2 regions of the Bradyrhizobium sp. GW821-FHT12B03 genome follow, and region 2 is predicted to be linked to the other one. Evidence: predicted binding sites of a transcription regulator. Region 2 holds the regulator's gene; the other holds the start of a gene.
What was found. The regulator PhoB, encoded in region 2, activates phosphate uptake and scavenging genes when phosphate is short. The targets are predictions, from matches to a motif close to TGTCATNNANCTGTCAT.
Positions count from the first base shown of each region.

Region 1 (14,991 bases), on a different contig from region 2:
CTCGTTGGCCTGTGCGCCCGAGAGCTGCCGCACCAGGCAGACATAATAGCCCTTGCTGGATGCGTTCAGCAGAGAGTCGCCGTTGACCGCGAGCCAGTTGCAGGCGGAACGGATGTACTGCACGGCCAGCGGCGATCGCGTGTCGCGGATGGCGGACAGCTCGCATTGAGCCTGCCTTTCCATGTCGGTCTGTGCGACGACCGGTCCGGAGACCGAGAGAACGGTTGCGGCAACGACAATGCCCGCCAGAATCTGCGATGGTGCGTGAGCAGGCTTCCGGCAGGCCCCTTGGGGCGATAATTTGCCGGAGAAGGCGGGATCAATCTCGTAGGGAGTGGTCATCTTGCGCCTCGTTGCTCTGGAGGCGATCATAAGGCGTCAGGTTGATGGCACAATGGTGGGTGTCGTCGCACAGCTAACTGAGGCTTTGAACTTCAGCCGGAATCGAAAAGGCCGGACGCCCCCTCAAGCGCCCGGCCTTTCCGCAGCGAAGCAGCCTTGTCGCCTACTTCGTCACCTGACCGCGGATCTCGCCGCCAGGGTTCGCCGCGGTGTGGATGTTGACGTAGAGCTTGCCGGCGAGCAGATCGGCGGCCTGCGCGTCGGTCAGCGTTGCAGAACCCTCGGCCGGGCTCGACGTCGCATTCGGGATCGCAACCGCAACGCCGGCGTTCTTGCCGGCCTCGGCGGGCCCGTGGAAATGAGCGGCGGTGGCGGGGCCGGAGAGGCCCGAATAGGTCAGCTTCCAGGAGAGCTTCTTGCTCGCGGCGTCATAGTCCAGATCGGCCGTTCCGGTGGCGCTGCTGGTGGTGGCGGGCACTTCGGACTTGCCGTCCAGCACAGCCTTCAGCTTCTCCGCGCTGGCCGGGGCGGCGAACGCGACGGCAGCTCCGAGTGCCAGCGTGGCAAAAAGGGCTCTGTTCATGGGTCTCTCCCTGTTGACGTCTGATTGCTGTCAATCTCCAAACAGTACGCCTTTCAGTTTATTCCCGCATTACAGCCGGACCATCTAAATTATTCGTGGCTGGAACGGCCACGGTCGAATCCGTAAGTTCGCCCGATCTCCATGGGATACCTCGATGCTGCGACGAACAATTCTTGTCATGCTGATGGCCGCCGTTGCAGGCTTCGGCGTCTATTGGTGGCTGTCGGCGCCGGCTGCATCGGCCGTGCCGTTGCCACCCCGCGCGCCCGATCTTGCCAACGGGCAGGAGATCTTCAACGTCGGCGGCTGCTCGTCCTGCCATGCCGTGCCCAACCAGCCCGACCGCTTGCGGCTCGGCGGCGGCCTGGCACTCGGCTCGCCATTCGGCACCTTCTACGCGCCGAACATTTCCCCCGATCCCGCCGACGGCATCGGGCGCTGGAGCGAGACCGATTTCGTCGGTGCGGTGATGCGCGGCGTGTCGCCTGCGGGCACGCACTACTTCCCGGCGTTTCCCTACACGTCCTACCATCTGGCTGATATCGACGACGTTCGCGACCTCTTCGCCTATCTGAAGACGCTGCCGCCGGTGTCCGGCAGGGCGCGCGACCACGACCTGCCGTTTCCCTTCAACATCCGCCGCAATGTCGGCATCTGGAAATTGCTGTTCATGGACGGCAAGCCGTTCGTCGCCGACGGCACCAAATCGCCGCAATGGAATCGCGGCGCCTATCTCGTCAACGGCTTCGGCCATTGCGCGGAATGTCATAGCCCGCGCAATCCGCTCGGCGGCATCATCTCCGCGCAGCGCTTTGCCGGCGGTCCCAATCCTGAAGGCGAGGGGTGGGTGCCGAACGTCACGCAGAAGCGCCTTGGCGAGTGGAGCGCGAAGGACATCGCCTATCTCCTGAAGACCGGCGAATTGCCCGACGGCGACAGCGTCGGCGGCGCGATGACGCGTGTGATCAAGAACACCTCGCAATTGTCGGACGAGGACATCGCGGCGATGGCGGATTACCTCAAGTCGTTGCCGCCGGTGGAAGGTCCGCCGCGACCGAAACGCAAGGAGGGCGGCACCTGACGCAGGCCCTTTCCAATTGACACGCAGGGAGCGCACGCACATCCTTTGCCGCCGGTTGAGAATTGGAATTGCGTCACGATGGGTTGTCTGGTCTTTGCGCGAATAGTGCCGGCCGTTTCGACGCGTGATTGTGCCGGGCCGGATGCAGCAAGCCTTGCGGCTCAACCGTTCGGTTGAGATGGCGGGCACAGCAAAGCTTCCGACCGTGCTCCATGGGCGTTTTCTGACGCTGTTCAGAGCCGCCCTCGGACAGGGGCAGACGGCGATCGACGCCTATCGGGACTGGCGCGCCGCCGAGCCGCTCGAAGCCGCCGACGAAGTCGTGTACCGGACCATGCCGCTGCTCGTCGCCACGGTCGACGGGGCCGGCATTGTCGATGCCGACACCAAGCGGATGCGCGGCGTCGTCAAGCATGTCTGGCTGTCGAACGCGACGCGGGTCCGCGATCTGGTCGAGGCCAACAGGGCGCTCGAAAGCGCCGGCATCGCGGCGCTGCTGATCAAGGGCGGTGCGCTGTTCGCGCGCGACGAGGGCTACATGGCGAAGCGAATGACCGGGGATTACGATCTCCTGGTTCGCCGCAGCGAAGCGCTCCGCGCCATCGACGTGCTGCGGCAGGCCTCGTTCCGCAGCCACGGCGTGAAGGTCGAGCTGTTCTCGGAGTCCGACCTCGACCGCGACATCCATGCCGTTGCGATGTCGCGGGCCGGCTTCGGCCGGGCCATCGATCTGCACTGGCGCGCGATCTTCTGGCTCCATGACGCGGATTTCACCGAGGAGTTGTTCAGGACGGCCGAGCCGGCGCGGCTGCTGACCCATGACGTCCTGATCCCGGGCCTTGCCGAACAGCTGGCGATCGCGGCGATGCGGCCGGAGCCTGCCGATCAGAAGGAGATGGTGTTCCGGGCGCTCGAGGTCGTCCACGTGCTGGAAAGCTACGGCAGCGAGGTCGATTGGGATCGCTTCCGTTCGATCGTGATGCGCCACAATGGCAGCCTGTTCGCGGCGCAATTGCTCGACGTCGTCGCGCGGGAGATGCCCGCGCTCGTGCCCGACGGTCTGGTCGAGCAGCTGTGGGGCTATGGTCCGCCGGGAAAGTCCGTCGAGCTGTCCGTTCGGTCGGTGCCGCGGGCCGCGCGCTCGCAATGGCAGCACTTCCTTGCCGGCTTCCTCGCCTCGCTCCGGGCGCAGTTCAAGTCGCCGTTCCGGCGGTCGGACTGGCCGAGGCTGCCCGGCGCGGCGATGGCCGCGTTCGACGCCAGCATCGTGCACTTTCCTTTTCGTCGGGACGCGATCCTGAAGCGGGTCTGGCGGCAGGCGGCGAACGCGATGCATCCGCTGCGAGGACAGGAGGTCTGGTTCGGACGGGGTTTCTCGATTCCGGAGGACGAGGGGCGGTGGACGGAGCACCAGTTCGCGGTCATCGAAGTGCCGATCGAGGAACGGTCGCAGACGTCCGCGGCCGTCGAGCTCGCGGTGATCCCGTTCCTGCCGCCGGGAACGGAGAGCTTTCGCTTCGCGGCCTATGCCGGCACGGGGCGGGTGTTGCGGATGACGGCGGCGCGCAACGATCCGATGCCCTTCAGGGTCGCGCTGAACGCGGAGATCGTCGGCAAGGGCCGGCGGAAAGCCGTCGTCGCATTGCGGATGCTGGATACAGGGCGTCCGATGGACATCGGCCATTCGATCGACCACCGCCTGCTCGGATTGCTCGTGACGTCGGTGTCGGTCAACGGCGTGCCGGTCTTCACTCCCGATCGCGCTGGGCCTTGATGGCCTTGCGCAGCGCCAGCAGCGTCTGGAGATTTTGTGCGTCCGTATTGGTGCGGCCGCCATTGCCGAGATGCAGCCGGCGCCGGACCACGATGTCGTCGACATGCGCGGTCTTCAACCCGCTCTGCTTGGCGCGGCCGAGCCAGGCGATGAAGAAGGTCGCGGGCAGCGTCTCGTCGAACGGACCGATCCGCATCAATGCGGCGCGCCGGATCAGCATGCATTGCTTCAGCTCGCCCGGCATGATCTCGACCGCCGGCTGAAGGCGCGCGCGGTGCGGTTCCGGCACGTCGGGGCTGACGAATTGCTGCACCTTGCCGAAGGCGGCATCGACGTCGCCGTCACGTTCGAGCAGCGCGAGCTGCTTCTCAAGCTTGCGCGCCGTCCAGAGATCGTCGGCATCGCAGAAGCCGATCAGTTCGCCGCGCGCCATCGCCAGGCCCTTGTTCACGGCGACGGCCTGGCCGCTGTTCGCTTGCGTGAGCGCGACGATGCGGTCGCCGAACCGGTCGAGGACGCCGCGCGTAGCGTCGGTCGATCCGTCATCGACGACGATCACCTCGTCGGGCGGGACCGTCTGGCCGAGCACGCTTTCGATCGCCTCGGCGATGTAGGCCTCGACGTTGCAGGCGGCGATGACCACGGAGACGCGCATGCGGCCTCAGAGTTGTTCCAGCTGGCGGGCGAAGGCGGACGGAATCTCCATCGGTGCGGTGCCGGTGTCGGCGAAAAACACCGGCGCGAGCCCTGCGATCCGCGCCACCTTGCCGGCGATCTCGTTCGGCCATCCCGGCAGCTCATAGGCCGTGGTCGGCAGCAGCGCGCGAAACGCGTCCGACTGCTTCGCCGGCGTGAATTCGGGCGTTACAGCGCCGCGCCGGCGGGGAATGAAGGTCGCGCGCAGCCGGCCGCCGCCGATGCGCTCGCCGAGATCGGCAAGGCTTAGTTCGTGGCGCGGTTCGCCGTTGAAATCCGAGACCGCTGTGGTTTGGCCGATGAAGTTCTGGAAGGTGTCGACGAGGGCAGGGCGCAGCCGCGCCGAGCAGAACAGCGGCTCGATCTGGCCGGTCTCGCTGTTGATCGCGACGAAATCGTCGCCGGCGTAGCGCCAGCCGGCTTTGGCACAAGCCAGTGCCGCCGTGGTCTTGCCGCTGTGTCCCTCGCCCGCGAGCAGGGTGAAGCCCGAGGTGTCGCCGACCGCCGCGCCATGGACGGCGCTCCAGGGCGTGTCGTGCATCATGGCGTGGATCAGCGAGATCGCGGGACGACTGCGGATCCAGGGCGGCGCCTCGCCGTTCGGCAGCCAGGCGATGCCGCGTCTTGCCGTGAGGTCGACGGCGTAGAGCACGGGAATGACGGCAGGCTGCCATACCGAATAGATGCCGTCCTCGATCAGGAGCCGTGGCTTCTCGGCGGCGTCAGGCACCAGCGCGGAGAGATCGTGATGATCGGCGGTGACGAAGCGCAGCTCGAGATCGACGGTCGACGGCGAGCCCTGGATGTAGGCCGGCAGGAACATGCCGGCCAAATCCTGTGAGGCAAAGCCGAGACGCAAGCCGAATGGGCCGCAGCGCGCCTGCGTTTCGACCGGCACTGACGCCATCTTGGCGAAGACCGCGACGATCTCCTGCCGGATGAGACGGCTGGCCTTCATTTAGTTTCTTGGGGCTCGCGCAGCGGCCAGCCTTCCTCGCCGGCGTCGTGTACGGGATCCATCAGCAGCAGCTCCCGCAGATTGTCGAAGCGCTGGAATTCCGGGGCGACGAATGCGCCCGACAGCACCGGCGCCCATGCGTCGGCACGCGCATCGGCGAGACCTTCGGCGATGAGGCCTTCGGCCAGCATGCCGTCGACGAAGGCTTGCACCTGTTGTGTGATGGATGGCACATCGCCGCCGGTCGCGGCAGCGAGAGCGCTGCCGATCTCCTCAACCGTTCGGTTGGCCTTGAGGCCGAGCCAGACCTGCGCAGCGCTGCCGTCGAGGTTGTAGTAGACGCCATTCTGATAGTTGGCCAGGACCACTTCACTATCAAACTGCTGGCTGATCAGCAGCGGCACCGACGTGGTGAGGGCCATGACTTGCTCGGTAGGTTCAATTCCAATCGCCGGACGCTAGCATAGGCGCCCGGCGGCGCAACCATGCGGCCTGCGCCAATTCCGGGCAGTCAGCTCGGGCCGAACGCCTTGAAGGTGATGATGGTGAGGGTGTCCTGGATGCCCGGCAGAACCTGCACCTTCTCGTTGATGAAGTGGCCGATGTCGGTGTCGTTGTCGACGTAGAACTTCACCAGCAGGTCGTAATGGCCGGCGGTGGAGTAGATCTCGGAGGCGATCTCGGCTTCGGCGAGCGCATTGGCGACCGTGTAGGACTGGCCGAGCTTGCATTTGATCTGGACGAAAAAGGGAACCATTGCAGTCACTCCGAAGGCATATCTGGCGGCTAATAGGCCAAAACGGGGAGGGCTTGGCAAGCGAACTTGCCGTCCCCGAGCATAAGCCGCGCGCGGCCATCCTTCGAGACGCCCGCCTGCGGCGGGCCCTCAGGATGAGGTCACGTTTCGCGGCGAGATAACAAACCCCCGTGGTGAGGAGCCCGTTAAAGCGGGCGTCTCCGGACGATGCTCTGCATCGCCGCGAAACATGCAGGCCGGGTGCAAATACCGCTTTTACCCTACGAGGTCACGGCCGCGGCGGCAAATGCGTCCCTGAGCCGCTGTGCAAGCTCGACCTTGCGATAGGGCTTGGTCAGGACGACCGATTGTGCGCGCGCGCGGCCCTGCTCGACCAGGGTCTCCAGCGCGTAGCCCGAGGTGAACAGGACCGGGAGACCGGGGCGAAGCTGCCTGGCCTGATCGGCGAGCTCCCAGCCGCTCATGCCGCCGGGCATCACGATATCGGTGAACAGCATGTCGATGCCAGGATCGGTCCGCAGCCGCTGCAGCGCCTCCTTGCCGTTGACGGCGGCGACGACGCGATATCCAAGAGATTCCACCCTGCGGATGGCCGAGGAGCGCACGAACGGATCGTCTTCCGCGATCAGGATCGTCTCGTAGCCTCTCGGCGCTGCCTCCTCGCTCTCCACCACGTCGGCCGGTGATTGTCCGGCGCCGGCGCGCGGCAGGTAGATCCGGACCGTCGTCCCCAGGCCCTGCTCGCTATAGATCGCGACATGGCCGTCGGATTGCTTGGCGAAGCCATAGACCATGCTGAGCCCGAGGCCCGAGCCCTTGCCGACCTCCTTGGTGGTGAAGAACGGCTCGAAAGCATGCTCGATGACGTCAGGCGTCATGCCTTCGCCGTCGTCGGTGACGGAGATCAGGGCGTAGTTGCCGGACGCCACTTCCGGGTGAAGGGCGCGATAGTCCTCGTCGATCGCGGTGAGCTCGGTGCTCAGGGTGAGATGCCCGCCTGATGGCATGGCGTCCTGCGCGTTGAGCGCGAGATTGAGGACTGCGGATTCGAGCTGGGCGCGGTCGGCGAAGGCCAGGATCGAGCCGGAGCCGAACGCCGTCGTGATCTCGATGTTTTCGCGCAGGGTTCGCTTGAGCAGCTTGTGCATAGATTCGAGGAGGTCGCGGCAATCGATCGCCCGCGGCTGCAGCAGCTGGCGGCGGCTGAACGCCAGCAGCCGCTGCGTCAGCTCCGCGCCGCGCTCGCCCGACAGGCAGATATCGTCGGCGAAACGCCTGAGGTCGGGACGGGCCTTGAGCTGGTCGCTGAGAAATTCCGCGTTGCCGATGATGACGGTGAGCAGATTGTTGAAGTCGTGGGCGATGCCGCCGGAGAGCTGGCCGACCGTCTCCATCTTCTGCGCCTGCTGAAGCTGCTGCTCGGTCAGCTTGCGCGTGGTCAGGTCGTGGACGATGCCGACATGGACCAGCTCGCCGTCCTGCCACGCCTGGCCCACCGACAGAGCCATCGGAAAGGTCGATCCGTCCTTGCGCAGGCCGCCGGCTTCCCCGGTTGCGAAGCGCTGCGCACGACCCGTGGATGAGGACCTCTCCTCGTTGGACATCAGCATGCCGATGTCACGGTTCATGACCTCGTCGGCGCGATAGCCGAACAGCCGTTCGCAGGCGGGATTGAACAGCAGAATGCGGGCTTGCGCGTCGAACAGGATGACACCGTCGACCGCGGTCTCGACGACGGCGGTAAGGCGCGTCATGCTCTCGCGCAGCGCGCGCTGGGTTTCACGGACCTGCCCGAGCAGCTGGGCTGCATCCCGGTTCTTGGTCTCCTCCTCCTCGAGCGCGGCCTGGACCTGCCGGAGCTCGAACGGGGAGGGGATCGCCAGGATCTTCGGCAACAGCGGCCAGAGTGCACCGGCCGTGAAGACCGACGCAATGGCCGTCGCCGCCTTGACCATGCCCTCGATGCCGTAGATCGGAACCCAGAGCGTGTAGATCGACAGCACATGCGTCAGGCCGCAGGCCATGATGAAGACCGCGAACGCCCAGAAGACCCACCCGAATTTGAGGTCGCGCCGCTTGGTGACGAGGATCGCAAGGGCGAACGGGATCGAGAAATAGGCGGCGGCGATGCAGGCGTCCGAGGCGACGTGGAGCCAGATCAGTTCGGGCTCCCACAAGAGGCAGATGCCGTGCGGCGAAAGCATCGAGGAGTCGAGGAGACGTTCGAAGAAGGCCCACATAATTCCACCCCGATAGGCTAGCTCAGCCCGCTAACGTCTCACTCATCGGTGTGAAGGCCAAGGGCCAAGGCCGTAGCTATATTTAGCAACCTGCGCACGATTCGGGGCGACAATGCCGCGCCGAAGCGGTTCCGCCTGATTCGCCTGGCCCCGTCGGCGGTGTCGCGAATCACCGTTGCCGCGGCCGGACCGGCTTGCTGGCGTTCCGTGGTCGCGCTAGGACAGGCCATGGCGGTGCTCTTCTCAAGCGACTGTATCCGGCGATGACGACGCCCGTGGCGCTCACCATCGCAGGCTCCGATTCGAGCGGCGGCGCCGGCATCCAGGCCGATCTCAAGACCTTTGCCGCGCTCGGTGTCTATGGCGCCTCCGCGATCACGGCGTTGACGGCGCAGAACACCAAGGGCGTCACCGGCATTCATGCGGTGCCGGCCGATTTCGTCACCGCGCAGATCGATGCGGTGTTCTCCGATCTCGAGGTCGGCGCGGTGAAGATCGGCATGGTGGCCCAAGCCGCCAGCATCGACGCGATCGCGGCCGCGCTGGCGCGCTGGAAGCCCCGCCACATCGTGCTCGATCCCGTGATGGTCGCAACGTCAGGTGATCGCCTGCTGGCGTCAGAAGCCGTGAACGCCCTGCGCACCAGACTGATGCCGCTGGCCTCGGTGATCACGCCGAACCTGCCGGAAGCTGCGGCTCTGCTCGACGAGCCCATTGCAGTGAGCGAGGCCGAGATCGAGAGCCAGGGGCGCCGCCTGCTGGCGCTCGGCTGCCGTGCGGTGCTGATCAAGGGCGGGCACGGCGAGGGCGCCGAGAGCATCGACTATCTCGTCAGTGCTGAAAAAACGATCGCGCTCGCCGCGCCTCGCGTCGCCACCAGGAACACCCATGGCACCGGCTGTTCGCTGTCCTCGGCGGTCGCGGCGGGTCTGGCCAGGGGCGAGGGTCTCGAGCCCGCGGTGCGCAGCGCCAAGGCCTGGATCAGCGCGGCAATCGCGGCGGCCGACCGCTTCAGCGTCGGCCATGGCCACGGGCCGGTCCATCATTTCCACAAATTCTACTGACGACGGCGTCGCGCGGCGGGCCCCCTCGGTTAACCAATGAGGCCCTGGCCCCCCGGGCTCTTGCGGACAATCATTGCCGCGCCATGTCGCCTGATTGTCGCATGCGACTGATATTCGCGGGGAGGGCGAGGCAGGGCGTGATTCGTATCTGAAGGTGCCTCAAGGGTTCAATTGGTCATCCCCCTGTCACGGGACATTGTTACAGGCTGGCGCATGGGAAGCTACGATGTGAGTGACGAGAGCCCTGAAAGGCGCTTTCGCACGTTGTTCATCTCCGACGTTCATCTCGGAGCCCGCGGCTCTCAAGCCGACCTTCTGCTGGACTTCCTGCGTTACCACGACGCCGATACCATCTATCTCGTCGGCGACATCGTCGACGGCTGGGCGCTGAAGTCGAGCTGGCACTGGCCGCAATCGCATAACGACCTGGTCCAGAAGCTTTTGCGCAAGGCGCGCAAGGGCGCCAAGGTGATCTACATCCCCGGCAATCACGACGAGTTCCTGCGCAACTATTACGGCACGCATTTCGGCGGCATCGACGTGGTCGAGAACACCGTCCACACCGGTGTGGACGGCAAGCGCTATCTCGTCATCCACGGCGACATCTTCGACCTCGTGGTGCAGAATGCGCGCTGGCTCGCGCATCTCGGCGACAAGGCCTACGACTTCGCGATCCAGATGAATCGCTTCGTCAACTTCTTCCGGCGCATGTTCAAAGTGCCCTATTGGTCGCTGTCGCAATGGGCCAAGCAGAAGGTCAAGAACGCCGTCAACTATATCGGCGCGTTCGAGCAGGCGCTCGCCGCCGAGGCGCGCCGTCACGACGCCGACGGCGTGATCTGCGGCCACATCCACTACGCCGTGATCCGTGACGAAGGCGGCATCCGCTACATGAATTGCGGTGACTGGGTGGAGAGCTGCACCGCGCTGGTCGAGCACGATGACGGCCATTTCGAGATCATCACCTGGGCCGATCAAGTGCAGAAGCCGGCAGCTGTCCCGCAGGTCGCGGCAAGAGCTGCCTGATGCGCATCCTGGTCGCGACCGATGCCTGGCACCCGCAAGTCAACGGTGTGGTTCGGACGCTGACCAAGCTTGCTGATGCCGCCAAGACGTTCGGCGTCGAATTCACGTTCCTGACGCCGCAATCGTTCCGCACTTTTGCGATGCCGAGCTATCGCGACGTGCGGCTTGCGATGCCGCGTCCAGCGCGGATCGCGAAGCTGATCGAAGAGGCGCGTCCCGACAGCATCCATGTCGCGACTGAAGGGCCGATCGGCCTGATGGTCCGCCGCTATTGCCGTCAGCGCAAGCTGCCGTTCACGACCAGCTTCCACACCCGCTTCCCCGAATATGTCCGCGCCAGGGTGCCGGTTCCGGAGTCCCTGATCTGGCGGGCGCTGCGCCGCTTCCATGCGCCGAGCCGCGCCGTGATGGCGGCAACCCCGGCGCTCGCCCGCGAGCTGACCGAGCGCGGCTTTGCCAATGTCATGCTGTGGCCGCGCGGCGTCGACACGAGCCTGTTCCACCCCCGCGCCATCGATCTCTGCCTGCCGGCACCTGTGTTCCTCTCGGTCGGCCGGGTCGCGGTGGAGAAGAATCTCGAGGCGTTCCTCGATCTCAAGCTGCCCGGCACCAAGGTGATCGTCGGCGACGGCCCGGCGCGTGCTTCGCTCGAAGAGGCCTATCCCGACGCGATCTTCCTCGGCGAGAAGCACGGCGAGGCGCTGGCGGACATCTATGCGGCCGCCGACGTCTTCGTGTTTCCCAGCAAGACCGACACGTTCGGCCTGGTCCTGCTGGAAGCGCTCGCAAGCGGCCTGCCGGTCGCGGCCTTCCCGGTGAAGGGCCCCCGCGACGTGATCGGCGACGCGCCGGTCGGCGCGCTCGATCACGATCTGCGCGATGCCTGCTTTGCGGCACTCGACATCTCCCGGCAGGACTGCGTGGCGTTCGCCGCCAATTGCACCTGGGAAGCCTCGGCGAGGGCCTTCGTCGACGGCATTTTGGCGGCCGGCGCGGTGCTGCCCGGCCGGAACGGCACGGAACAGCCCCGCTTCGTCGCCTGACGGGGCAAAATCCTCGCGCGGAGGTGTCTTGCCCGGGCCTCATCGGGCGCGATAAGGTCTGTCATGACCGAACAGCTCCTTCCGATCGGCCCTGCCGACATCGAAGCCGCAGCGCGCGTGATCGCGCCCTTCGCCATCCGCACCCCGCTGTTGTCCTTCCCCGTGCTCAACGAGCGCGTCGGTGCAAAGGTGTTCCTGAAGCCGGAGATGCTCCAGCGCACCGGCTCCTTCAAGTTCCGCGGCGCCTTCAACAAGGTCGCCTCGATCCCGCAGGACCAGCGCGCCGGCGGCGTGGTCGCGTTCTCCTCCGGCAACCACGCCCAGGGCGTGGCCGCCGCGGCAAAAATCCTCGACATGCACGCGACCATCGTGATGCCCGCGGACGCGCCGCTGTCGAAGCGCGAGCGCACCAAGTCCTATGGTGCCGAGGTCGTGCTGTACGATCGCGATCGCGACGACCGCGAAGCAATCTCGCGCGGTATTGCCGAGAAGCGCGGCGCGACGCTGGTCAGGCCCTATGACGATCCCTTCGTGATCGCAGGGCAGGGCACCGCCGGCCGCGAGATCGCAGAGGACATGGCGGCGCTCGGCCTTAGCCCCGACATCGTGGTGGCACCGGCCTCCGGCGGCGGCCTGATCGCCGGCGTCGCGACCGCCGTGAAGGCGCGCTATCCGCAGGCGCAGATCGTGGTGGCCGAGCCGGAGGCGTTCGACGATCACGGCATTTCGCTGACCGCCGGCCATCGCGAGCCGCACGGGCCGGCGGGCCGCACCATCTGCGATGCGCTGATGGCCCTGATCCCCGGCGAGATGACCTTTGCGATCAACAGCAAGCTGCTCGCCCGCGGCGTCACGGCATCCGACAAGGAAGTCGGCGCGGCGGTGGCGTTCGCCTATCGGGAGCTGAAGCTCGTGGTGGAGCCGGGCGGCGCCGTCGGCCTCGCCGCGCTGCTCGCCGGGCGTCTCGACGTCGCCGGCAAGAACGTCGTCATCGTGCTCTCCGGCGGCAATGTCGATGCGGATCTGTTCTCCGAGCTGGTGGCGTGATTCCGATTGGATAGTGCTAGCGATGGAGCTCGGTCCACCTCTCCCTTCGGGAGAGGTGGCAGCTCGCTCAGCCAACGGCACCCGATCTCGCTGAGTTTCTATTCCCTGATATGAAGAAGGGGCAGAGCGTCGCCGCTCTGCCCCTTTGTCGTTGTGCGGCTGCCAGCAATCAGTGCATGAAGCCGCGGCGATTGTTGCCGCCGCCCATGGAGGGCGCCTGGTTCATCGACTGGCGGAAGTTGTTGCCGCCATTGTTGACGATGCGGTTCGTCGTATTGAACTGCGGGCGGGTGTTCTGGACGTTGTTCTGGACCTGCACCTTGTTCACCGGATTGTTGCCGAACTTCACGCCGTTGTTGATGCGGATCGGTTGGTTCTGCGTCTGGACATTGACCGGCTTCGTCACGACTGGCGAGCCGCCCTTGCCGGTATTCACCGGCATGCTCACGATCTTGCCAGGGCTTCCGTTGGCAGTGCCGGTGCCATTGCCGGCGTTCGGCCTGGTGTTGGTCGCGGGCAGGGTCACGATCTTGCCGGAGCCGCCAGTGTTGGTCGTGGTGTTGGTCGGCGCAGGCATCGTGACGATCTTGCCAGGGGTCTGCGACGGCGTGCCGGTCTGCTGGTTCGGCTGGTTGTTGCCCGCCGGCAGGTTGACGATCTGGCCGCCATTGCCGAGCTTGCCGATGCCGTTGTTGTCGATCGGCTTCTGCACGACCGGAAGGTTGCCGCCCATCTGCGGCGCGCCATTGCCCTGCTGCAGCGGCATGTATTTGGGCTGGCCGAGATTGCCGGTCTTGAAGGTCGGCGCAATGTTCTGCGGGGCCAGGAACTTGGTCGCCTGCATCAAGGGGATCTGCTTCGGCTGCGCCTGAAGCTTCAGCGCAACCTGCGCATAGGGGGTGTTGCCGTAGCTGTCATAGAAGTTCTTGTAGGCGAGCGGCGAGTTGGCGAGCACCGTCTTGTGCCAGGCCTGCGTCAGCAGGAGGTTGTTGAGCAGCCAGCGGACGTGATCGCACAGCGGGTCGTGCGGGTACATCTGGATGAACTCCTGATAGTACTCCGGCCGTGCCTCGGACACGACATAGTCATAGGCCTGGCGCGTCGAGCGGCTCGGCAGGTTGGAGGCCATCTGCACCACCGGCGCATTCACCGGCGCGCGGTTGGCGGCAACCACCGTATCGCCGAAGAAGGTGAAGTCCGAGGTCAGCGAGGAGCTTTCCCAGGGGATCTGCGCGCCGCTGGTGGTCTGGTTCACTTCGAGGCGCACGCGCTTGAACAGCTGCTCGATCGGCACGTTGGGCTCGCGCGCGACGTTCAGGAAGGCCTGCGTGTAGGGGCTGTGGCCGCCGATGCCGTCCTGCGCTTCGGCGCCCGGCGCGGTCGAATAGCCGACGATCGAGCCGTTCGGCGCATCGACGATGGCCAGGCCGCGGCCGGCATCGTTGACGCTGGGGAACGGGTTGTTGCGGCAGGCATCGAGGATGACGATGCGCATGCGGCTCGGGATCGTCTCCAGCGTCGACATCACGTCGACGAGGCGCACCGAGTTGTTGACGAGCTCGGTCGGGCTCGAAACCTTGGCGTCGACGGGAACCAGATAGTTCTCGCCGGCGAGCTGCACGCCGTGACCGGCGTAGTAGACCATCGCCACCGTGTTCGGACCGCGCGCGGAGACCTTGGCGGAAAAGTCCTGCACCACGCGGAGCATGTCGTTCTGGGTGAGGTCGGTCGCGGCGACCACTTCGAAACCGGCCGAGTTCAGGAACTGCGCCATCGACTGCGCGTCATTGTCGGGGTTTTGGAGTTGCGGCGCGTTCTGGTAGTTCGAATTGCCGATCACCAGCGCCACCCGCTGCTCCGGGCCTTGCAGTGCGGTGGGGGCCGGCTCGACCGGGGCGACTTGCGCGGAAACAGGCCCGCAGGCGAAACCGAACAGGCTTCCCAGCAGGCTAGCCGTCATCAGGAAAGGCTTTAGGCGGAACATGGCGTGCTCCTCTGGCACTGATCTCGATACGAGATTGGTTGCGAGGTAGCGTGGCCGCGTTCGAGCCCGGGGTCCGTGATCGCTATCACCCTGGGGGGCTGCGTGATCTGAATCACGCTTGGAACCTGCTATGGTGAATGGCCGGTTTCGCCGGCGCGAGAAAAGACAAGCCTTCAGGGGAAATGCCGTCACATGCTGAAATCGATCGATCCGATCCTGACGCCCGATCTGCTCTGGCTGTTGGCCTCGATGGGCCATGGCGACGATCTCGTGGTCGTCGATGCCAATCATCCGGCCACCCGCATCGCCGCGGCGACGTCCTCGCAGCGCCTCATCCAGCTGCCGGGCCTGCCCATGGAGACCGCGGTTCGCGCCATCATGACGCTCTATCCGCTC
Region 1 is NZ_JBXAQU010000005.1:316,622-331,612, forward strand. Features, by position in the region: gene AC1RUR_RS13025 (VF_A0006 family four-cysteine protein) at 1-342, opposite strand, end outside; gene AC1RUR_RS13030 (CHRD domain-containing protein) at 506-925, opposite strand; gene AC1RUR_RS13035 (c-type cytochrome) at 1,080-2,006, shown strand; gene AC1RUR_RS13040 (nucleotidyltransferase family protein) at 2,149-3,780, shown strand; gene AC1RUR_RS13045 (glycosyltransferase family 2 protein) at 3,755-4,435, opposite strand; gene AC1RUR_RS13050 (hypothetical protein) at 4,442-5,434, opposite strand; gene AC1RUR_RS13055 (PqqD family protein) at 5,431-5,856, opposite strand; gene AC1RUR_RS13060 (Lrp/AsnC ligand binding domain-containing protein) at 5,946-6,191, opposite strand; gene AC1RUR_RS13065 (PAS domain S-box protein) at 6,452-8,395, opposite strand; gene thiD (bifunctional hydroxymethylpyrimidine kinase/phosphomethylpyrimidine kinase) at 8,695-9,495, shown strand; gene AC1RUR_RS13075 (UDP-2,3-diacylglucosamine diphosphatase) at 9,709-10,521, shown strand; gene AC1RUR_RS13080 (glycosyltransferase family 4 protein) at 10,521-11,564, shown strand; gene AC1RUR_RS13085 (threonine/serine dehydratase family protein) at 11,628-12,611, shown strand; gene AC1RUR_RS13090 (caspase family protein) at 12,781-14,595, opposite strand; gene AC1RUR_RS13095 (RbsD/FucU family protein) at 14,788-14,991, shown strand, end outside.
Region 1: the regulator PhoB is predicted to act here: its motif matches at 9,669-9,685, upstream of AC1RUR_RS13075 (UDP-2,3-diacylglucosamine diphosphatase).

Region 2 (14,991 bases):
CGGACATGTCCTCTCCCGGGCACGAGCGCCATGTGCGGCGCAGCAATCACTTGGTGTGGCAAAGCATTTGTGCGCGCGGGGCGCGCGGCAAGAGGCTTGTTAGCACGGCAATTGCCGATTCCTCCTGCGCCGCGCGCAGGCGTGCCCTGCGGCAGCGCATTTCAATGGGTGGAATTATCCCACGGTCCACACCAGCGGCGTGCGGCCGTCTGCCATAGGCCGCAGATGCACGCCGATATGCCGGCCGCATCCCGCCGCAAGGCCTCCGAACAATCCCTCCAGCACCTTTGCACATGCGGGATGATAGTCGGCGACATCGTCCATCAGCTTCCAGCTCCGCTGGCGGATTTCGAAGCTGCCTTCGGACGGCGTCGCCTCGGCAGCATCATCCTGCGCGGCGAACAGCGCGTTCAGGAACGCAGCGAACTCGCGCACACCGCCACGGCTCTTGTCCAGCGCTGCAGCGACCTCGTCGAAATATTGCATCCCGATCAGCTTGCCGGTGAGGTGCAGGAGATAGCCGGCGTCTTCCGGGCCGAACAGCTGCACCATCACGGGTGCGGCGGTGCGCACATATTCCATCGCGTAGTTGCGATAGGCTTTTTCGAGTCGCGGTTTTGGCCAACTCGCAACGGGAAGCGCGGGCGCAGTCTTCGCATCGAACAGCGGCGCTTCCAGATGCCGCGCGAACACCAGACGCTGATCGAGCTCGAGCGGGTGATCGTACTGGTGATAATAGCCTTCGAGCCCGTCCTGGCCGTCGACGCTCTGCTTGGTGCAGACGAAGCCCAGCCTGAGATCGCCGAGCGCGACACCGTTGTTGGCGTGCCAGCCGCGCAGCATTGCGCGGCTGACCTCGCCCGGCACGCCGCAGATCGCGGTGCCCTTCCAGATCCAGCGCGGCGGCGGATAGCGGATCCAAGCCTTGGTGTCGCTCTCATGCATGTACTCGACATGCACGCCGCCGATCCAGTTGGAGAGGTAGTGATATTGCGCGGCCGCTACCGCCGGCGGCAGGTGCCTGAGGCCGAGCTTCTCAAGTCCCGGCAGGAAGCGCTCCTGCTGCTGGCGGCGGAACACGCGGAAGACGAACTCTGCGGCATCCGCCGTGCCGCGCCGCGTGACGACGGTGAGGATCAGGCCGGTGAAATAGGCGTGATAGAGATCGGCGACCGCGCGCCAGCGTTTCCATTGGGCTTGCTGCGCGGTGTCGGCTGCGGCGGTCATGTTCGCTCCCGGCTTGTTGTTTTGCGGGAGTGTGTCATCGGCCGTGCGGAGGCGCAACCGGAGGCGATTTCAGCAGTAGCCCGGATGGAGCGAAGCGTAATCCGGGATTCGTGCGAGATGCGAAAGGGCCCCGGATTTCGCTGCGCTCCATCCGGGCTACGGAATTACACCCGAAAATGCTTGCTCAGCTTCAGGCCCTGCGCCTGATAGTTCGAGCCGATGCGCTGGCCGTACATCGCGTCGGGGCGGGCGAGCATCTTCTCGTAGACGAGGCGGCCGACGATCTGGCCGTGCTCGAGGATGAAGGGCACTTCGCGCGAGCGCACTTCGAGCACGGCACGGGAGCCCTGCCCGCCGGCACCGGCATAGCCGAAGCCGGGATCGAAGAAGCCGGCATAGTGCACGCGGAATTCACCGACCAGCGGATCGAACGGCACCATCTCCGCCGCAAAGTCGGGCGGCACCTGCACGGCTTCCTTGGAGGCGAGGATGTAGAACTCGCCGGGGTCGAGGATCAGGCTGCCGTCGGGGCGCGCCGAGATCGGTTCCCAGAAGTCTTCGACGGCGTAGCCGGAGCGGCGATCGACATCGACCACGCCGGTGTGGCGCTTGGCACGGTAACCGACGAAGCCGCTGGCCTTTTCGCCTGAGAGATCGACGGAGACGGCGACGCCGCCGGAGAGATCGGCATCGTCGATGTCGACGAGGCGCTCGGACGCATGCAGCGCGTCGAGCTCGTCGGCATTGAGGATGGCGTCACCGGTGCGGAAGCGCACCTGCGAGAGGCGCGAGCCCTCGCGCACCAGCACCGGAAACGTCTTCGGGCTGATCTCGGCATAGAGCGGGCCGTGATAGCCGGCGCCGATCATGTCGAAGCGGCGGGTGCCGTCGGCGATGACGCGGGTGAAGACGTCCAGCCGGCCGGTGGAGCTTTTGGGGTTTGCGGCCGCGACGATCTCCGGCGGCAGCGCCAGGCTTTCCAAGAGCGGCACGATGTAGACGCAGTTGGTCTCCAGCACCGCACCGTCGGCGAGGCTGAACTCATGCAGCTTCAGTTCGTCGATGCGCTCGGCGACCGTGGCGCCGGGCCCGGGCAGGAAGCTGGCGCGGACGCGATAGGCGATGTCACCGAGGCGCAGGTCGAGGCTCGCCGGCTGGATCTGGCTTTCGACGAAGTCATAGGCGGGCAGGATCAGGCCAGCCTTCGCCATCGCCGCGATCATGCGGTCGGGCAGGATACCATTGGCGTTGGCGGCGACCGTGAACGTCAACCGAGGGTCCTCATCAGGGGGCAAGTACATCCGGACATGCGGAAAATACAGCTTTTTACGGCTATCCGATGGACGCCTTGACGAAAAGGGCATTGCGGAATATGAGCATGACTTATCCCGTGGTGATTTGAGCCGGCCGGCTTGCAGCCACGTTAAATAAGTCGCTAAACAGGCCGGGGACCTCTGTGATCCCGGCCCGTGGAGATATCCAGGCCGGTTTTTTTGTGACCGTTTTTGAAGAGATGGTCATGTCGGAGGTCCTATGTCGAAGCCGTCTGCTGCTTACCGTCCCGAAACCCGCCTGGTTCATTCCGGCACCCTGCGCTCGCAATATGGCGAGACGTCGGAGGCGCTGTTCCTGACCCAGGGCTACGTCTACAACAGCGCCGAGGAGTGCGAGGCGCGGTTCAAGGGCGAGGACCCCGGCTTCATCTATTCGCGCTACTCCAATCCGACCATCTCGATGTTCGAGCGCCGCATGATCGAGCTCGAAGGCGCCGAAGCGGCGCGCTCGGCCGCAACCGGCATGGCCGCGGTGACGACCGCAATCCTCGCGCCGCTCAAGGCCGGCGACCACGTCGTGGCATCTCGCGCCCTGTTCGGCTCGTGTCTCTACGTCATTCAGGACCTGCTGCCGCGCTACGGCATCGAGACCACGCTGGTCGACGGCTCGGATCTCGACCAGTGGCAGCGCGCGCTCAAGCCGAACACCAAGACGTTCTTCCTGGAGAGCCCGACCAACCCGACGCTCGACGTGCTCGACATCCCCGGGATCGCCGAGATCGCACACAGCGGCGGCGCGCGGCTCGTCGTCGACAACGTGTTCGCGACGCCGATCTGGCAGAGCCCGCTCGCGCTCGGAGCCGACGTCGTGGTCTATTCCGCGACCAAGCACATCGACGGCCAGGGCCGCTGTCTCGGCGGCATCATCCTGTCGTCGGAAGCGTTCGTCGCCGAGCACCTGCACAATTTCATGCGCCAGACCGGCCCCTCGATCTCGCCGTTCAACGCCTGGGTTCTGCTCAAGGGCCTGGAGACGCTGGCCGTGCGCGTGCGCGCACAGACCGACACCGCGGCGCGCGTGGCCGACGTGCTGGCGAGCCATCCCAAGATCTCGCGGCTGGTCTATCCCGGCCGCGCCGATCATCCGCAGGCGGCGCTGGTGAAGAAGCAGATGCGCGGCGGCTCGACGCTGGTCGGCTTCGAGGTGAAAGGCGGCAAGGCCGCCGCGTTCCGCGTGCTCAACGAGCTCCAGCTGGCGAAGATCTCGAACAATCTCGGCGACGCCAAGAGCCTCGTCACGCATCCGGCCACCACGACGCATCAGCGCCTGAAGCCGGAAGACCGTGCCGCGCTCGGCATCAGCGAGGGCTTCATCCGCTTCTCGGCCGGGCTCGAGCATGCGGACGATCTGATCGAGGATCTCACGGCGGCGCTGGAGAAGGCGTGATGGCGAATAGCGAGTGGCGAATGGATCCCTATTCGCTACTCGCCCTTGCCTATTCGCCTCTCACATCGGCCGATACGCGCGCACATCCGCGGGCACGTTCACGCCGAGCTTGATCTGGCCGACGGAACGGATGATGTCGTCGCCGAGCAGCTGGGCGAAGCAGGCGTAGCCCCAATCGTTCATGTGCAGGCCGTCGGCGATGACGAAACTCTCGACCGGAATCGATTGGTTCTCGTGCCAGTCGCGCATCACCTCGAAGCGCGGGAAGATGCCGACGTGACGGAGCTCGGCGACCTTGCCGAGCAGCTTCACCATCTTGCCGGCGCTCTCCTTGCGCTGGTTGACGGCCGGCGAATATTGCGGATCGACAAGCACGATGTCGGCGCCGCCGGCGGCCTGGATGCGGCTGATGCCGTCCTCGACCAGCTTGGCGGTGTCGCCGGGATCGAGGTTGCGCAGCACGGCGTTGGTGCCGACCTGCCAGATCACCATATCCGGATGCACGTCGATCACCTGCGTCTGGAGGCGCTTCATCATCTCGGGCGCGTCCTCGCCGCCGACACCGGCATTGATGACGGTGATGTCGGCGGTCGGATATTGCCGGCGCAGCTGCGCGGTAAGACGGTTCGGATAGTTGAAATCGGGCGAGCTTGCGCCATAGCCCGCCGTCGACGACGAGCCGAATGCAACGATCACGACGGGCTTGCCGGCGACGAGCTTGCCCGCGACATGCGGCAGCGACCCCATCGTCTTCGAGCCGCCCTTGGGCGCCAGGCAGGGCACGCGGCTGAAGATGTCGCCGGCGGATTTCGCGACCTGCTTCACCTTGTCGATGGCGCGCGCGGTGATGCCGCGCTGCTCGGGGGACGTCGCGGCAACGGTGGTCTGGGAGGGCGATGCGGGAGCGGGATTAGCGGCCTGCGCCGGTGCGGGCGTCGCCTGCGCGGCTTGCGCCTGAGCGGGTGCCTGCGACACCGACGTCAACAACAACAGCGCCGCCGTTGCGGGCGCGGCCAGCCATGCCATCAGGCAAAAAGGGCGGAGAGAACTCATTAACGCTAGACCTCAATTTTGCTGCTGGGCCGGCCCCAGATGGGCTGCGTCAATCACAAACTGTGCCAACGCCCGGCCAAGGCAATCGTGGACTTGCTTCGCCAGCTCGGGCCCGCGGGACGGGCTGAACAGGTCGAACTGACCCTGATCATTCCACTGCCGCATGATCGCGAAACGATCGAACAGCGGGATGTCATGCTCCTGTGCCACCACCCGCATATTGTCGAGATAGGGCGGCACCGAGATCATTGTTTCGGTACGCGGGCTGTACTGCAAGTTCATCAACACGACGTCAGCCCCTGCATTTTGCAATGCGGAAACCCCTTCGGTCACCGCGCCGCGAAAATCGTCGGGATCGATGGCTCGGATAGCATCCACGGTCCCGGTCTGCCAGATGACCAAAGTAGGCCTTTTTGCTTCCATCAGCTTAACGAAGGTGGTGGCCGCCTCCTCGGCCGTCTTCTTGCTCTGTATTTCTACGGAGACGTGCACGGCCTCCGACGGCGGCAGCTTGTCCTTCAGGATGGCCTGCATGCGTGCCGGATAGGAAGCGTCCTCGGAGGCCGGAATCGTGGTCGAGCGGCTGCCGATGACCAGGATTTCGAGCGGCTTGCCTGCCTTGATGGCATCGGCGACCTTGGGAAGCTGGCTTTCGCTGCTGAGCAGATAGGGCGGCAATTCGCAGGCCGGAGGCGCGGCCGGGGCGGCAGGCGCAGCATCGCCCGCGCGCGCCGACGGCGCGGCGAGGTTACCGCATAGCAGGATCAGGCTCAGGAGAACCTTCGCCTTCATCAGCCCCCTCCCGCCAGATCGGCGTTGCCGACGGCGTTCTTGGTTTTCGCACCGCTCTTGTCAGCCACGCGCTTGTACCACGAAATCACCCAGGCAACGCCCCACATGATCAGGATTCCGGAGAGACTAATCACCGCATGCATGACGGCGCCGCCGGAGACTTCGGCCAGGATGAAATGGCCGGCGAAGGCGAGGAAGACGCCGAGGCAGAAGATCTCCAGGGAATGGGAGCCGCACAGGATCAATGGCCGCAGCCAGGGCGATTTCAGGCCCGGCCAGTCGCGCGGCAGAAAGCGCACGGTGAGCGCGGCCAGCGCCAGGAAATGCGTGAAGCGCAGCACGTCGAGGTCGGTCTTGTCGATCGGATACATCCATTGCTCGAGCCGCTTCGGCATCAGGTGCGACAGCTGCGGCACGTACCAGGTCAGCGTCACGTAGAACGCCGCCGCGATATAGGCGATCGAAATCCACATCGTCACCGGTGAAGCCAGAATACGCGACATGCGCCGCGCACCTCCGAGCGCACACCATGCACCGAAGACGAAAAGCAATTGCCAGGCCAGAGGATTGAATGCCCAGAAGCCGTTCGGATAGGCGGAGAAGTAGAGGTCGTATTCCCAGGTCACCGCGTAGAGCACGACCGAAAGGCCGAGGGTGACATCGGGCTTCCACTTCATCGACCACAGGATCAAAGGCAGCGCCAGCATCAGCACGATGTAGAGCGGCAGCACGTCCATGTTGACGGGACGGAAGCGGAGCAGCAGCGCCTGCACGATGGTGACGTCGGGCTGCTTGAGGAAATCCATAATGCCCATCTCTTCGGTGTAGAGCGGGTTCTCGAAGCTGGTCGCGACGTAGGAGATCTCGGCGAGGAAGATCGTGAACAGGAAGACGTGGGCGACATAGATCTGCCAGACGCGCCGCAGGATGCGCGCGGTGGCGATGACGACGCCGGACTCCAGCATCGCGCGGCCGTAGACGAAGGCGGCGGTATAACCGGAGATGAAGATGAAGATCTCGGTGGCGTCGCTGAAGCCGTAATTGCGGATCGTGAACCAGGTCAGCAGGCTCGTCGGCAGATGGTCGATGAAGATCAGCCACAGCGCGAGGCCGCGGAACAGGTCGAGCCGGAGCTCGCGCTCGCCGATCGCCGGCAGCGAGATGGCCGACGTGGCCGCACGCGGCCTTGCCTCCACGGGCTTGGCCCCGGCGCCCCCCGCGATCGTCGATCCCGTCACTTGGTCGGCAATGGTCATCGGGGGCTGAAAACCCTCACACAAATCGCGACGTTGAAGGAGTGTACCGGTCCGGCCGTCGTCTCGCAAAGCGACCGGATCACATCGAGGTGTACTTCTTCGCGAATTCTGGCGGGACGATGTCGCGAAAGCCGCCTGCGGCGTTTGGTTCCCGGCCGGGTTTTCGTTATGATGGCAACCATGTACCGCGCCGTGACCCGCCAGATCGAAGTGACCGTCGAGCCGAACTTTGTTCCGGAACAGTCGTCGGCCGACCGCTCCCGCTATTTCTGGTCCTACACCATCGTCATCACCAATTCCGGCGAGGAGACCGTGCAGCTCAAGACGCGGCACTGGATCATCACCGACGCCACCGGCCGCCAGCAGGAGGTCAGGGGCGAGGGCGTGGTCGGCGAGCAGCCGACGCTGGCCCCCGGCGAGCGCTTCGAATACACCTCCGGCGTGCCGCTCTCGACCGCCTCCGGCTTCATGACCGGCCGCTACCAGATGGTCAGCGAAAGCGGCGAACGCTTCGAGATCGACGTGCCGACGTTCTCGCTGGACAGCCCGGATAACAAGCGGGTGTTGAATTAGGGCGGGAGGCTCCGCGCCTCGATCTATCCGATTGCGTGCAACGCGCTCCGCTGATCCCGTCATCCTGAGGTGCGAGGTATGGGACGCAATGCGTCCCATGGCGAGCCTCGAAGGATGAACGCCGAGGTGCAGCGGGGCCGTCGCCCTTCGAGGCTCGCCGAAGAGGCGAGCACCTCCAGCGACAACGGCTTCGCCGTTGCGCGGGGGTGACGGTGGGAGATGGGAGTTCGCTGCTTCAACACCGTCATTGCGAGCGCAGCGAAGCAATCCAGAATCCCTCCGCGGAAAGACTCTGGATTGCTTCGCTGCGCTCGCAATGACGGAATATGAGGCGACGGCATCGTTCTCCAAACACCATTGTCATTCCCCGCGAAGGCGGGGAATCCAGTACGCTGCGGCTTCTCGATGAATCATAGGCGCTTCGGAATACTGGATCGCCCGGTCAAGCCGGGCGATGACAGCGAGTGTATGGTTGCAGACACGCCTTCGCATCCTCGCGGCTGATTTCGCCCGAGCTTTGCCTGGTCACTCCACCCTCTTTAAGCCAAGAGGGCGCAGGGAAGGCCGGGTGCTGACCTCGCACCCGCGGTCCGCTGCGCGAAAATGTAGCGCAAAAGAACCGCACAGCAGCATACAGGTGGTGCCAATCACTCGGCCTTCCCTGCGCGATGGTCGGACGGCTTATGCCGTGCTCTCCCGGGAGCCGAACTTTCCTTCTGGCCTCCCTCGCCCCGCGGATTGACGATGCCGTCCGCCCGGTTGGGCTCGCGCACATCTCCGCGACAGGCATGACCGTAGCAACGACGGCCAGGACCACACGGTTTTGCCGTACGCGTTCAGCGTCGCTCGTCCGCACGTGGCCACGGGCTCACAGGGACTACCCGCCCTGCCCTTGACCTCTCGCGCACGACGCTGCCGCGTCCACCGCAACCCGGCTCGCATATCGTGACGACGTACGATCGCCCCTCAAGGATGAGCCGGGATGAGCGACACATACGACATTTCCGAATTTCGGTAAAGTGGAATCTTTTTGTGCGATGGGATTGACAGAGGGCGACACAGGCACGGTCCCGTAGGGTGGGCAAAGGCGCAAAGCGCCGTGCCCACGATCTGACTATGTGAACCGAGAGAGATCGTGGGCACGCTTCCGCCGTCGCTCTTCGAGCTATGGCGGACAAGTCGCTTTGCCCACCCTACGAGAGCTCGCCAAGCCTCTGCGAATTACGCGTCCTCGACGCCCGCCTCGTGCGGCGTGAAATGGTACACCGACGAGCAGAACTCGCAGGTGACGACGACCTTGTCGTCCTTGACCATCGCGGCACGGTCATCAGGCGAGAAGCTCTTGAGCATGGACGCGACAGCGTCGCGCGAGCAGGAGCATTGCGCTTTCAACGACAGCGGATTGAACACGCGCACGCCGCGTTCGTGGAAGAGACGGTAGAGCAGCCGCTCGCCGGACAGCTCGGGGTCGATCAGTTCGACGTCCTCGACGGTCTCGATCAGCGAGCGCGCCTCGACCCAGGCGTCGTCTTCGGCGACAGCGTGCACCTCGATGCCTTCGGGCGCATCGCCGGGATGCAGATCGGCCTGCCGCGCGCGCTCCGGCGCCTTCGGCAGGAATTGCATCAGCATGCCGCCGGCGCGCCAGCGATGCTTCCCGCCGTCGTTCGAGCGCCACTCCTCGCCGACCGCGAGGCGCACCTTGGTCGGGATCTGCTCGGAGCGCAGGAAATATTCGTGGGCGGCATCTTCCAGGCTGCCACCGTCGAGCGCGACCAGGCCCTGGTAGCGGCTCATGTCGGGGCCCTGGTCGATGGTCATGGCGAGATGGCCGTGGCCGAGCAGCGTGCCGGAGTCCATGCCAGATTTTTGGGCATCACCGAGGCGCTCGGCATCGAAGCGCGCATAGGCGCGCAGGCGATCGGGCGCCTGATAGTCCACCACCAGGAACGACACCGGACCGTCGGTCTGGGCCTGGAGGATGAAGCGGCCCTCGAATTTCAGCGCCGATCCGAGCAGCGTCGTCAGCACGATGGCCTCGCCGAGCAGCTTGCCCACAGGCGCAGGATAATCGTGCTTGGTCAGGATCTCGTCGAGCGCGGGCCCGAGCCGCACCAGGCGGCCGCGCACGTCGAGCGCGTCGACCTCGTAGGGCAGCACGGCGTCATCGATCGGAACCGCGGATGGTGCGCGAACCGGGCCTTCGGGCCCGGTTTTCATGTCAGGGGATTGGGAAACCATGGCCGTCTATCTGGGGTCGGTGGGTGGAAAATGGAAGGGGGCATTCTGTGAGCATCTATGATCGCAGAACGATGCCGCAAATTCGGTGTCGTCCCGGCGAAGGCCGGGACCCATAGCCACAAAACAACATTTGACGAAGACTGGTCGTCAGTCTTTCGCTGGTACTGATATCGCGTACCATCGATAGATCACGCAGTATGGGTCCCGGCCTTCGCCGGGACGACACTGACGTCACTTCACCGCGTCGAAACACCAGGCCAGAATGCCCTTCTGCGCGTGCAGGCGGTTTTCGGCCTCGTCGAACACCACCGATTGCGGGCCGTCGATCACCTCGTCGGTGACTTCCTCGCCGCGATGCGCCGGCAGGCAGTGCATGAACAACGCGTCGGGCTTGGCCAGCGACATCAGCTTGGCATTGACCTGGTAGGGCTTGAGCACGTTGTGGCGGTGCTCACCCTCCTTATCGCCCATCGACACCCAGGTGTCGGTGACGACGCAGTCGGCGCCCTTCACGGCGGCCTCGGGATCGGTGCCGAGCACGATCGGCGCGCCGGTCGTCTTGATGAAATCGCGCATCGCCTTTTTCGGCGCGAGCTCCGGAGGAGTCGCGACATTGAGCTGGAACTTGAAGCGCTCGGCGGCGTGCGCCCAGGAGGCGAGAACGTTGTTGTCGTCGCCGGTCCAGGCCACCGTCCGGCCCTCGATCGGGCCGCGATGCTCCTGATAGGTCATGAGGTCGGCCATCACCTGGCAGGGATGCGAGCGCCGCGTCAGGCCGTTGATGACCGGCACGGTCGCGTTGGCGGCAAGCTCGAGCAGCGCATCGTGATTGAGAATGCGGATCATGATGGCATCGACATAGCGCGACAGCACGCGCGCGGTGTCGGCGATGGTCTCGCCGCGACCGAGCTGCATCTCGGCGCCGGTGAGCATGATCGGCTCGCCGCCGAGCTGGCGCATGGCGACGTCGAACGAGACGCGGGTGCGCGTCGAGGGGCGCTCGAAGATCATCGCCAGCGTCTTGCCTTCGAGCGGCCTGACCGGCTGATGCGCCTTCTGCTTCGCCTTCATGGCGGTGGAGGCGTCGAGCATGCTCTTGAGCTCCGACAGCGGGAGCTCGTTGATGTCGAGGAAGTGCTTCGGTGCTTTATTGGGCGACTTGCTCATCAGCTTGCCGCCCGCTTGGTCTGACTGGACGAAATCGCGGCGCAGGCACGCTCTAACCGCCCGACGCTGTCCTCGATCTCGGCTTCGGTGACGATCAAAGGTGGCAGGAAACGCACGACGTTGTCGCCGGCGCCGACCGTGAGCAGTTTCTGGTCGCGCAGTGCCGCGACGAGATCGCCTGATGGTACGACGGCCTTGATGCCGATCAGGAGGCCCTCGCCGCGCACCTCGCTGACAACGTCGGGGTGACGGTCGATCACGGAGGCGAGCTTCTGCTTGAGGAGCAGCGACATCTTCTGGACGTGATCGAAGAAGCCGGGCTTGAGCATGACGTCGAGCACAGCATTGGCCGCGGAGATCGCGAGCGGATTGCCGCCGAAGGTCGAGCCGTGCGAGCCGGGGCCCATGCCGGAAGCCGCATCCGCGGTCGCCAGTATCGCGCCGATCGGGAAGCCGCCGCCGAGCGCCTTGGCCAGCGACATCACGTCAGGTGTGACGCCGGTGCGGCGATGCGCGAACAGATCGCCAGTGCGGCCCATGCCGGTCTGCACCTCGTCGAACGCGAGCAGCAGGCCCTTCTCGTCGCAGAGCTGGCGCAACGCCCTGAGGAAGGCGGGCGTTGCCGAACGCACGCCGCCCTCACCCTGGATCGGCTCGATCAGGATGCCCGCGGTCTGCGGGCCGATCGCCTTCTTCACGGCCTCGAGGTCGCCATGCGGGACCTGGTCGAAACCGTCCATCGGCGGGCCGAAACCTTCGAGATATTTTGCAGATCCCGTCGCGGCCAGCGTCGCCAGCGTACGACCGTGGAAGGCGCCTTCGAAGGTGATGATGCGGTAGCGTTCCGGATGCCCCTTCGAGAAGTGATGATGGCGGACCAGCTTGATCACACCCTCCAGCGCTTCGGCGCCGGAATTGCAGAAGAACACGAAGTCCGCAAAGCTCTCGTTGCACAGGCGCACGGCGAGCTTTTCGCCGTCCGGACTCTGGAACAGGTTCGACATGTGCCAGAGCTTGGTCGCCTGCTCCTGCAGGGCCTTGACCAGCACGGGATGGGCATGGCCGAGCGCGTTCACCGCCACGCCCGAGGTGAAATCGAGATAACGATCGCCATTGGTTGCAATCAGCCAGCACCCCTCGCCGCGCTCGAAACCGAGGTCGGCCCTGGCGAAAACGGGGAGCAAATGCGGCGCTGCGCTGTTCGTCATGACGGTCACTTGATGTTGCGGACGGCATGAGCGTGCATTGCGCAACGCACCCTGACCGGCCCGGAAAACGAAACGTGCCGCCTTTTAAGGGCGGCACGCGTCACTATCTTATGCCGGGTAGAACGGGTGTCAATGCCGCCCGAAAGCCTCGCGAAACGCTGAATCCGTAGTCTTGCGGTGCCGAATTTGCGGGGTTTTGGCCACGGAACATGTGGAAGCGAGTCGGCGGACTCTTGCGCGTGAGTCACGCCATATTGTAGCGTTTGGCTTGTCAGATACGACATCTCGTGCAGCGGTTCTGATCCTCTAAGTCCTCATGTACCGGCGTAGACGTTCGGGCGTTATCGGCGCGCCCGGCGAGCCTTAAGGGATTCTGACGGCACGGGTTTTTCGAGGCTTAGGCATTCGCCGCGAGGCGCCAGGATGGCAGCCGCACGGCGAGGGAAAGGGTGCAATGACGGTTTTGACCTGGTCCGACGATCGCGTCGAGCAGTTGAAAAAGCTCTGGGAGGCCGGATTATCGGCCAGCCAGATCGCAGCAGAGCTCGGCAATGTGACCCGCAACGCCGTGATCGGAAAGGTGCACAGGCTCGGCCTGTCCGGCCGCGCCAAGAGCCCCTCATCGGCGGCTCCCCGGCCGCGCAAGGCGCGTCCCGCACAGCACATGATGCGGGTGAGCCGCCCGATCGCACGCGGCAACACCGCGCTGGCGCAGGCCTTCGAGGTCGAGGTGGAGGCCGAACCGGTCACCTACGACAACGTGGTGCCGATGAGCCAGCGGCTGTCGCTGCTGGAATTGAACGAGGCGACCTGCCACTGGCCGGTCGGCGATCCCTCGAGCCCGGACTTCTTCTTCTGCGGCGGCAAGGCGCTCTCAGGCCTGCCCTACTGCGCCCAGCACTCGCGCGTGGCGTATCAACCGGCGGCGGACCGCCGGCGGGCGCCGGCGAAGCCCTCGCGGTGAGTTTGAGCTGAGATCAAGTGACGGCCGTCCCGCAATGGCGGCCCTGCAAACTCGATGTCGTCCCGGCGAAGGCCGGGACCCATAAACACCGAGTTCAATGGCTGAGCAAAAGGCCAACTCCGCGTCTTCGCCAAACCACGTTCGGTGGGTATGGGTCCCGGCCTTCGCCGGGACGACATGGAGAGTGCGGTTGCGGCCCGCTAAATCAACTCGCAAACCTTACGTCTGCTCCGCCTTCGCGAAACGGTCGTCCAGCGCGTAACCCGCGCCGCGCACCGTGCGGATCGGGTCCTGCTCGCGGCCGAGATTGAGCAGCTTGCGCAGACGGCCGATGTGAACGTCGACGGTGCGCTCGTCGATATAGATGTCGCGGCCCCAGACGCTGTCGAGCAGCTGCTCGCGCGAGAACACGCGGCCGGGATGCTCCAGGAAGAACTCCAGCAGGCGATATTCGGTCGGGCCGAGATCGATCGGCCGGCCGGAGCGCGCGACGCGACGCTTGTCGCGGTCGAGCTCGATGTCGCCATAGGCGAGCACCGTGGCGAGCCGCTCCGGGCTTGCGCGCCGCAAGAGGCCCTTCACGCGCGCCAGCAGCTCGGGCACCGAGAACGGCTTGACGATGTAATCGTCGGCACCGGTCGCAAGACCCCGCACCCGCTCGCTCTCCTCGCCGCGCGCGGTGAGCATGATGATCGGGAGCTGCTTGGTCTCGGGCCGGGTGCGCAGCCGCCGGCACAGCTCGATGCCCGACAGGCCCGGCAGCATCCAGTCCAGCACGATCAGATCGGGGATGTGCTCCTTGAGGCGGGTGTCGGCGTCGTCGCCGCGCATCACCGTCTCGACGTCATAGCCGTCGCCTTCGAGGTTGTAGCGGAGAAGCTCGGTGAGAGCTTCCTCGTCCTCAACCACCATAATGCGTGCGCCCATGGTGTCGTCGCTCCTTGCGTCTTCAGGTATTCGGGACCGTCGTGGCGAAGGTCGTCATGTCGCCCTTCGGCCGCTTGTCGGTGATCGCCTGGCCCTCGATCATGTAGAACACGGTCTCGGCGATGTTGGTGGCGTGGTCGCCGATCCGCTCGATGTTCTTGGCGCAGAACATCAGATGGATGCAGAACGAGATGTTGCGCGGATCCTCCATCATGTAGGTGAGGAGCTCGCGGAACAGCGAGGTGCAGATGGCGTCGACTTCCTCGTCGCCCTTCCACACCGCCATCGCCGCCGGCAGATCGTGCGCGGCATAGGCGTCCAGCACCGACTTGACCTGCTGCTGCACGAGGTCGGTCATGTGCTCCAGGCCGCGGAACAGCTTGAGCGGATGGAAGTCCGTCTCCAGCGCCGCGACGCGCTTGCCCATGTTCTTGGCGAGGTCGCCGATGCGCTCGAGATCGGTCGCAACGCGCATGGCGCCGACGATCTCGCGCAGATCGACCGCCATCGGCTGGCGGCGGGCGATGGTGAGCACGGCGCGCTCCTCGATGCGCTTCTGCAGCGCGTCGAGCTCGGTGTCGGTGGCGACGACGCGCTGGCCGAGCGGGACGTCGCGGCGGATCAGCGCGTCGACGGAATCGACGATCATGCGCTCGGCAATCCCGCCCATCTCGGCGACCAGCCGGGTGAGTTCCTGGAGGTCGGTGTCGAAGGCCTTTGCGGTATGTTCAGAACCCATGTCCCGTCTCCTCAGCCGAACCGGCCGGTGATGTAATCCTGCGTGCGCCGATCGCTCGGCGACGTGAAGATCTTGCTGGTGTCGTCGAACTCGATCAGCTCGCCGAGATACATGAAGGCAGTC
Region 2 is NZ_JBXAQU010000004.1:211,835-226,825, forward strand. Features, by position in the region: gene AC1RUR_RS10590 (MATE family efflux transporter) at 1-7, opposite strand, end outside; gene AC1RUR_RS10595 (hypothetical protein) at 175-1,227, opposite strand; gene AC1RUR_RS10600 (2'-deoxycytidine 5'-triphosphate deaminase) at 1,392-2,528, opposite strand; SAM riboswitch at 2,608-2,687, shown strand; gene AC1RUR_RS10605 (O-succinylhomoserine sulfhydrylase) at 2,761-3,948, shown strand; gene AC1RUR_RS10610 (SGNH/GDSL hydrolase family protein) at 4,009-5,001, opposite strand; gene AC1RUR_RS10615 (SGNH/GDSL hydrolase family protein) at 5,014-5,793, opposite strand; gene AC1RUR_RS10620 (OpgC domain-containing protein) at 5,793-7,049, opposite strand; gene apaG (Co2+/Mg2+ efflux protein ApaG) at 7,230-7,622, shown strand; gene AC1RUR_RS10630 (Hsp33 family molecular chaperone) at 8,844-9,863, opposite strand; gene argF (ornithine carbamoyltransferase) at 10,095-11,030, opposite strand; gene AC1RUR_RS10640 (aspartate aminotransferase family protein) at 11,030-12,238, opposite strand; gene AC1RUR_RS10645 (GcrA family cell cycle regulator) at 12,693-13,202, shown strand; gene phoB (phosphate regulon transcriptional regulator PhoB) at 13,422-14,129, opposite strand; gene phoU (phosphate signaling complex protein PhoU) at 14,152-14,868, opposite strand; gene pstB (phosphate ABC transporter ATP-binding protein PstB) at 14,880-14,991, opposite strand, start outside.